2 regions of the Alteromonas sp. I10 genome follow, and region 1 is predicted to be linked to the other one. Evidence: predicted binding sites of a transcription regulator. Region 1 holds the regulator's gene; the other holds the start of a gene.
The links. The regulator sigma-54, encoded in region 1, starts transcription at its own class of promoters, with help from an activator protein. The targets are predictions, from matches to a motif close to GTTGGCACGNNNNTNGNNT.
Positions count from the first base shown of each region.

Region 2: a site for sigma-54 is predicted at 2,370-2,388, ahead of BZA03_RS18420 (DUF2884 family protein). Genes of this name have one in related genera too.

Region 1 is NZ_QJJN01000003.1:243,624-248,262, reverse strand. It holds gene rapZ (RNase adapter RapZ) at 1-827, opposite strand, end outside; gene ptsN (PTS IIA-like nitrogen regulatory protein PtsN) at 912-1,355, opposite strand; gene hpf (ribosome hibernation promoting factor) at 1,369-1,656, opposite strand; gene BZA03_RS07940 (RNA polymerase factor sigma-54) at 1,687-3,168, opposite strand; gene lptB (LPS export ABC transporter ATP-binding protein) at 3,242-3,967, opposite strand; gene lptA (lipopolysaccharide transport periplasmic protein LptA) at 3,970-4,524, opposite strand; gene lptC (LPS export ABC transporter periplasmic protein LptC) at 4,493-4,639, opposite strand, start outside.
Region 2 is NZ_QJJN01000011.1:129,812-134,450, reverse strand. It holds gene BZA03_RS18435 (acyltransferase) at 1-551, shown strand, start outside; gene BZA03_RS18430 (mechanosensitive ion channel family protein) at 555-1,892, shown strand; gene BZA03_RS18425 (hypothetical protein) at 1,968-2,159, opposite strand; gene BZA03_RS18420 (DUF2884 family protein) at 2,506-3,336, shown strand; gene BZA03_RS18415 (NAD-dependent epimerase/dehydratase family protein) at 3,503-4,315, shown strand; gene BZA03_RS18410 (sodium-dependent transporter) at 4,431-4,639, opposite strand, start outside.

The sequences.
Region 1 (4,639 bases):
TGGCGAATTTGTACATCAGGGTGTATTTCACTGAAGGTTTTCGACAGGGTCTGTGCGATATAAACCGAACGGTGTTGGCCACCAGTACAGCCAATTGCTACGGTTACGTAACTTCTGTTATTGCGCTCTAAATGAGGCAGCCATGTCGTTATTAAATTCTGAATTTGCCAAATGAACTTGGTCACTACAGGCTGCGACCCCAAAAATACTTCTACTGGTGCGTCTAATCCGGTCAGGTGTTTAAGGTCGGGCTCCCAGTGGGGGTTAGGTAAAAAGCGGGCATCAAAAACGTAATCCGCATCTTTAGGAATACCGTGCTTAAAGCCAAACGACTCAAACACAAGCACAAGGCGTGAGCTTTTCTTACCTAGGATACGCTCTCGAATTAACTCAGCCAGTTGGTGAATGGTAAGCTTATCTGTGTCTAAATATAAATCTGCGCGTTCAGCAATAGGAGCAAGTAGGGCAGACTCGGCTTTAATGGCTTCTGAAAGCGATTTATTAAGCTTGGCGAGAGGGTGAAGACGACGTGTTTCGCTAAAACGCTTAACCAGTACATCATCGCTCGCGTCAATGTAAACAATGGTCATCGACCACGAAGAAGGCAGGTAGTCTAGAATTTCTACCAAATCGTCAGGATTTTTAGGTAAGTTTCTCACATCGATACTTACCGCAACCTGATCGTACTCGTCAACAACTGTATGGGTTAAGGTGGGAAGTAAGTTTACCGGGATATTATCAACACAGTAATAACCTAAATCTTCCAATGCGCGAAGTGCGACAGACTTACCAGACCCCGAACGACCACTGATTATTATCAGCTTCACCTACTTTCTCCCTAATACTCTGGTTTTATCACATACGCGTTGTTGAATTAGGCGCCTACTAAACGGTTAATAGGCGCTTAATGTTTAACTTAATGCAGATAGAATATCGTCGCTTGTCGTTGCGCGACGTATTGCTTTAATCGTTTCTTTGTCGCTTAGTTTACCAGCCACGGTGGCCAGCGTTTGAAGGTGTCCTTCGGTCTGTTCCTCGGGAACGAGTAGCGCAAAAAAGATGTCTACGGGTTTCTCGTCAAGGGCGTCAAAGTCGATTGCTGGAGTGCTGGTTACAACAATGGCAATCACTTTCTCAAGGCCCGGTAGGCGTCCGTGGGGCAGGGCGATACCATTGCCAATGCCTGTACTACCCATACGCTCTCGAGCCATCAAACTGTTGAGTACCGTTGCCTGATCAATGTTCTCGTTTTGCTTGGCAGCGATATCAGCGATGATCTCAAGAATTCGCTTTTTACTATTACACTGAACCGCACACTCGGTGCGGTCCAGACTTACGATGGCTTGTATATCCATGCTTAATTAACTACTAATGTTTTTTCAGTTTTTCCTTATGCTTGATTACCTGCCGGTCGAGTTTATCAACCATGCTGTCAATCGCCGCATACATGTCGGTATTTTCTGAGGATGCGAATACTTCAGCGCCACTTAAATGAACGGTCGCTTCGGCTTTTTGATTTAATTTTTCAACGTTCAGGATGACATGCACATTAGAAATGTGATCAAAGTGACGTTCAAGTTTGCTGAACTTCGTATCGACATAATTACGCAAAGAGTCGGTGATTTCGACATGATGACCAGTAAGGTTGATTTGCATATTTCGTCTTCCTTATATTATTAAGCCCGATTAAATAAGGCTTTTGCGTTGGTTCGACGGCGGGATCGACAACGATTCCCGGTACTTTGCTATTGTTCGCCGGGCAACTTTAATGCCTTGTTCGGCCAACAATGAAGCAATCTTGCTATCACTTAGCGGCTTGCTAGGCTTTTCAGCGGCCACTAATTTCTTGATCAATGCACGAATCGCTGTAGATGAACATTCACCACCAGACTCTGTTGCAACGTGGCTTGAGAAGAAATACTTCAATTCGAAGATTCCACGTGGCGTATGCATGTACTTTTGCGTTGTCACTCGCGAAATAGTGGATTCGTGCATATCTACCATTTCTGCGACATCATTTAGCACCATTGGTTTCATCATTTCCGGGCCGTGCTCAAAAAAGCCCATTTGCTGCTGCACAATGCAGTTTGCAACCTTCATTAAGGTTTCGTTACGAGATTCAAGGCTCTTTATGAACCACTTAGCCTCTTGCATGTGTGAGCGGATGAATTGTGAATCGCTACTATTCTTGGCACGGCGACTCATTGCAGCGTATTGTTGATTTACGCTTAACTTAGGCAGACTGTCGGGGTTCAGCTCAACCACCCAACGGCCATTTTTCTTGGTTACTGAGACATCAGGAATAACGTACTCAGGCTCTTTAGTAACTAAAGCACTACCTGGGCGAGGATTCAAGGTTTGCAGTAAACGCATTGCCTCGCGTAGCTGATCTTCTTTCAATCGGCTTTTACGCATAAGCGTACGATAGTCTTTGCTGCTCAGTAAGTCAGAGTACTCTTCAATCAGTTGCTTTGCTTCAGCAAGCCACGGTGTGTCTTCTGAAAACTGGCGCAATTGCACCATCAAACATTCTTGTGGAGAGCGAGAGCCAGAACCAATAGGGTCGAACATCTGAATGCGCTTAAGCACACATTCTATTTCGTCCATTTCAATCGGCTCTTCCATATCATCATCGTTAACCGCTTCTAAAATATCGTCAAGGGTAACGGTTAAATAACCTGACTCGTCAATAGAGTCGATGATTGCTGTAGCGATTGCGCGATCGGTATCCGAGAAATGGGTAAGGCGCATTTGCCAAAGAAGGTGCTCTTGAATATCTTCAGTAGTCTCACCTTGGAAGATTTGCTCGTCGTCATTGGATGGACCTGGAGCTGGAGAAGATGAAGCAGAATAGTATTCGTCCCATGTGCTGTCGATTGGCAGCTCATCGGGAAGATCGTTTTTCTCAAGTGCATCGCCGGCTTCTAATGTGTCACTAGATGCAGAAGCAGTGGCCTCAGAGCCGCTGTCATCGTTGTCGATATTGTTCTTTTCTAGTTGCGGCTCGTCGTTACCTTCTTCAACTTCTAATAGCGGATTAGAATCGAGCGCTTCTTGGATCTCTTGTTGAAGATCAAGTGTAGAAAGCTGCAGCAGTTTAATGGCCTGCTGAAGCTGTGGTGTCATGGTAAGTTGTTGGCTAAATTTTAGCTGTAAAGATGGTTTCATCTACGTCTTATTTAAATGCTCTAAATTGAATATACCAGAGCGAAACTGAAAAATGACAATTCGGTTACATTAACTATAGCCTGAATTGTTCGCCTAGGTATACATCCCTTACTTTTTGATTACTTAAAACCTGTTCCGCCGTTCCTTGCGCAATAAGCTCGCCATGACTCACAATGTACGCCTTTTCACAAACATCCAATGTCTCTCGTACGTTATGGTCCGTGATAAGGATTCCAATCCCCCTATCGCGAAGATGTTGTATTATCTTCTTTATATCATTAACTGATATTGGATCAACACCAGCAAATGGTTCGTCTAACAAAATAAATTGCGGTTTTGCTGCCAGAGCGCGGGCAATCTCAACGCGACGGCGTTCGCCCCCTGACAAACTCATCCCCGTACTATTACGTATATGGTTAATATTAAATTCATCAAGTAGCGCATCTGCTTCTTCTTCTTGCTGTTGTGAATTTAAATCTTTACGGGTTTGCAAAATGGCCATGATATTTTCATGCACGGTGAGCTTTCTGAAAATAGAGGCTTCCTGCGGTAGGTAGCCAATTCCGCGGCGTGCACGCTCGTGCATGGGCTGATGAGTTAGCTCATTGTCGTCGATTTCAATCTTACCTTTATCCAGATTCACTAAACCAACAATCATGTAGAATGTGGTGGTCTTACCAGCGCCATTTGGGCCAAGAAGACCAACAATTTGACCCGTTGAGACAGACAGGCTTACATCTCGTACAACCTGTCTTGACTTGTAAGCCTTAGCAAGATTTTTAGCGCTCAAAGTTGCCATTGCTATTCATTGCCCTCGTTGTCTTTTTTGTCTTTCTTAGACGAAGTTTTGCGAATGGTCTCAGGTGTGAATACTGTGGTCACTCGACCCTCACCATCCTTACCTGCGCCGCCAGTCGCTAGCAATTGCTCGGTAATCATATCGAACGTGATGTTGTCACCCTGTACTTTACTGGTGTCTTGTTTCAACTCTGCGTTTCCGGCAAGAGAAATCGTTCGGTTCACCACTTCATAGCGTATTTCATTAGCTTTTGCTGAAACTGGCGTGCCGTCTTCCAATTGCTGGGAATAGCTTGCAGGCTTCCCTCTAGCAATAAATATTTCACGACCACCACCGTCAGTGGCAATTACTTCCACTTCGTCAGCTTCAATAACCAAAGAGCCTTGAGTTATGAGTACGTCGTCTTTGTACAACGCGGTTTTATTTTTACCGTCGATAAACTGGGTGTTCGAGCCTATTTTTATGGGCTGCGAAAAATCATCTTCACTGGCGTGTACCGCACCGCTAGCGATGGCAAGCAATAAACTAGTTGCTAGGGGAATAAGTGGTTTGTACATGATCTAAAAGCTCGTATTCTTGTGTGCGTAAATTCGCGTTAAACCCATTACTTAAAATGACATATTGGGTGCCCAGTATTTCAACGGGTTGGTCAGATGTCATTTGCTTGGTTTC
Region 2 (4,639 bases), on a different contig from region 1:
CCAAATTTTTCCTTAAGAAAGAGCTTATTTGGCTGCCATTTGTCGGACTGGGTGCCTGGGCACTTGATATGCCGTTTATGCACAGATACACCCGTGCGTATTTAGAAAAGCACCCAGAGAAAAAAGGAAAGGATCTCGAAACCACCAAAGCGTATTGTGAGAAGTTTAGAACGGTGCCCACAACGGTCATTAACTTTGTAGAGGGAACTCGATTTACTTCATTGAAGCATCTGTCAAAGCAAAGTCCCTATGAAAACCTCCTGCCCCCCAAAGCCGGCGGCGTTTCCTTTACGCTCTCAGCTATGGGCGAATTATTTACCAACGTGTTAGATATCTCGCTGCTTTACCCGGAAAATAAGCGTCATCCTATGATGGCAATGCTTAGCGGTCAGATGACAAAAATCGTGATCGATGTGAACGTTACGCCGGTACCTGAATTACAACAGCATTCAGAACGCACTGAGTCTGAGTTTCGTCTTTATTTCCAAAACTGGTTGAACGGTCTATGGGAAAATAAAGACAACCGTATAAAGAAAATGTTGGAGTCGTAATTAATGGAAGTCAGTGCTTCAGTACGCGATAACTTTATTCACATAGTTAATGATATTTTCCCGAATCTTACTACTGAAGATCCGCTGTATAACGTCATCGCACTAAGTAGTATTTTAGTGGTGTCGGCGGTAATCTATATTATCGCAAGGCTATTGGTGCGCCCCCAGATAGCCAGTTGGGTATACAAATCCAATAACCTCTGGGACAACGCCTTGCAGCAGCACGGATTTTTCCGTCGCTTAATGCACCTGTTTCCTGCCCTGTTTATTTACTTAACCACACCGGTACTTATTAGCGATGAAGCCGTGATGCACGGTATGGTGATAAAGAGCGCTCAGCTATACATGCTATATAGCGGCCTTCTTGCCTTATATGCCATGTTGAGCACAGTGGAAGACGTTTATAACGCCTCAGCGCTTGCTAAACGCGCACCTATCACTGGCTTTATTCAAGTTACCAAATTGGCATTTGCTATTGTCACCATACTATTAAGTATCTCTTTAATTGTAGACAGAAGCCCGCTACTTATTGTGTCTGGCTTAACCGCCATTGCCGCTGTTTTACTATTGATATTCAGAGACACCATTCTGGGCTTTGTTGCCGGCATTCAAATAGCCGCTAACCGCATGTTTAATACGGGCGACTGGATTGCCATGCCTAAGTATGAAGTAGATGGTGAAATACTCGAGATAGGCCTTACCAACGTCAAAGTACAGAACTGGGATAAAACCATTTCTACGCTGCCGACTTACAGCCTTACTACAGAAGCAGTTAAGAACTGGCGCGGTATGCAAGAGTCTGGCGGACGCAGAATTAAGCGCGCCATTTATATTGATGTGCACTCTATTAAGCTTTGTGACAACGATATGCTAGAGCGCTTTTCGAAAATTCGCTATATCAACGAATATATCGATAAGAAGAAAAATGAGCTCCGCGCTTATCACCGAGATTACTCCATTGATGAGTCGGATCTGCTAAACAGCCGTCGCCTTACCAACATCGGCACTTTTAGAGCTTATTTAGAGGCATACTTGCGCAAGCACCCGGATATAAACCAAGAACTGACCCTAATGGTTAGGCAGCTACCGCCTAATGAGCTTGGTTTACCTTTAGAAATTTACTGCTTCAGTGCACAAAAGGAATGGGTGAGGTACGAAAAAGTACAGGCGGATATTTTCGACCACGTTATGGCTATGCTGGATTTGTTCGATTTACGTGCTTATCAACGTGATGGACATTTGTCGCTGCTTGCCCATCGCGAACAAAGCGCTTATAGAAATAGTCCCGAAAGCGACAATGCGCCTGAGGATGCTCAGGAGAAGAGCGAACCTAATCGATAAGGCAGTGATGAATAAAGACTTGTTCAAGACGAAAAAAAACCGGCTGAGATAGCCGGTTTTTTTAATGCTTATCGCTTAAGCCAATGCGTAGGCCATCAGTAAGCAAAGTACTAAACCAGTAACGCCAAAAAAACCGTACTCGATTTTTTCCTGCATACCTTCAGCACCTGCTTTAGCAGTCATAAAGCCCATAACGATGCTGCTTAGCCCTAGCGTAAAGGCAATTAGCGCAACACCAAACATAATTGCATTAATCCAATCAGCCATTGTGATAACCCCTTAAAAATATTGGCGGTATTATGCACCAATAAATAAGATTTAACCATGCTTGGATTGGCTTAAATGTACCGCTATTGGTATTAATTGATCTTAGTCAAAACTACTAATTAGTTGGTAATCTCACTAAATAGTGTATTTAGCAGAGCATAAAGAAATCATCAAATATTACTAACCATTTGAAAGATATAGACTTTAAATATTGGCAAGGCCATTGCTCTACCTTAGGTATAACAGCGAGTATCGTTAGCGTCTATCTGACAGTGACACTACAACGCATTGCAGTTTGCTTCGAGCACTTTCGTTAACGCGTCACACGTAAATTAAGGAATGAACAATGTCTAAGAAACTATTACTTTCAGTTGCCCTTACCAGTGCTTTAATGAGCGGCCACGCATTTGCGCATGACAGCAGCTTTCAAAACAACAGTTGTGACATGGAGCTTGATGGTCATATTCAATATTACCAAGGTGACCTAACGGTACAGATGGACAATGGCTCAGTGATGACGATTGACTCCCATCACAATATGACCATTAACGGTGAATCAGTATCGCTTGACAGCGAACAACAGCGCTGGGTAAGTGAATATTACAACAACATTGATATCGCCATCCCTATGACCTTGAATATCGCCAGTGAAGGGCTGCAAATTGCCAACGTGGCAGTGACTGAAGTGTTTACTGAACTGTTGGGCGGCGATCAAATGGGTGACGATTTTCGTGAACTGTTCGACTCACTTGAAACCAAACTAAACACTTCATTCTATGATGACGCAGGCAATATTCGCGTTGATTCAACTAAATTCGATGAGCCAGGTTGGTTTGACGAAAGCTGGGAGCAAGAATTCGAAGCGCAAATTGAGTCTTTAATCAGTGAGTCTATGGGTAGAATACTTATTGCCGTAGGAACACAAATGTTGTGGGAAGGCGGTGATATGTCTGAGTTTGAGCAAAAGATGGAGCGCTGGGGTGAAGATTTAGAATATCGCTTAGAAAGCCAAGCGGCTGCGCTAGAAGAAAAAGGCGATGCATTGTGTAAGGTACTGAAGAAAGCGGATTATGCCGAAGGCAAAATGCAGGCATCCATATCTGGGCTAGATGACTTGAACCTGCTAGATATTGATCAAGACAATCACCATGACCACAACGACGAAATGAAAATGTAGTTGGAGCATTTAGCTAACTAAACGCGCAAAACGAAACGACTTGCAACTCTAACCACTCACCTTAGAAAACCGACTGTAACCCAGTCGGTTTTTCATTTTTACAGTTAACGACAACCGCCCTCCAATTAATGTACTCTTAAGCCCTAAACAAAGGGGTATTTAATCGATGACTCAAAATGTAGTAATTAGTGGCTACGGCTGGTTAGCCAGCTATGTGGGCAACGCACTTTCAGGCAAGGTCAATATTGTTGGCACCACTCGAAGCCAACAGAAACGTCTCGCGTTAAAAGACCAAGGTATCACCGCAATTGAATATGCCCTGGGCGAAGATACATCAGCGCTTTGTAACCATTTGCCAAACGCTACCTTGTTGCTAAATATTCCCCCTGGCAGGAGAAACACAGATCTCGCGTCATACACCAACAATATGCTGCAGTTGATAGACGCAGCCATCAGCGTAAAGGTGGCGCATATCGTGTTTATCAGCACCACGTCGGTTTACGGCGATGCAACAAACGAGGTAGTGTCCGAAGTTAGCACTACACAGCCGCAAACAGCCTCGGCCAAAGCCCACGTGACTATTGAAGACTATTTATTGTCTAAGCGAGGTAAGGTTGATATCAGTATTGTTCGCCTAGCCGGTTTAGTAGGCCCAGACCGTCACCCCGCCCGCTCGTTAAGTGGAAAACAGTTAGATGCAGGAAATAAGCGAATAAACCTTGTACATGTGTACGACATTGTATCTGCGCTGACGACCATCATTTGTGGCAAGCCGCTTAACGATGTTATTCACCTTTGCAGCTTGTCTCATCCTAAGCGCGGTATTTATTACGTGGATGCAGCGAAGGCGATGGATATTGATGCTCCTCGCTTTTCTGATACTGAAGCAGAACCTGCTGGCAAAGTGATTGACGCCGCACAAAGCTGGGCAAGGCTAAATATTACACCAGAGTATAGCGACCCCTATCGCATGTTTTAGGCTTTACACTTAGTGTAAAATACACACTCTGACACAAACAAAAACGGCAAGCTTTAGGCTTGCCGTTTTTAAGTTGAGCTCACTGCTAGCTCACGTCATTTCTTGTAAAACCTGACTATCCGAATAGGCTCAACCCGAAGTATTTTACCGCTACCGTGTTTACAAAAATCACGAGTAAAATAAGCGGAATAAAGGTTTTAAGCGAAATATCCACGTACTTTTCAAACCAGCTGCCTTTGTAACCACTGCTGCCCTCTTCCAAAGAAGCATTGAAGTTTGCACTCTTCCAACGATAAATAACAAACAAACAAATTAGCAAGCCGT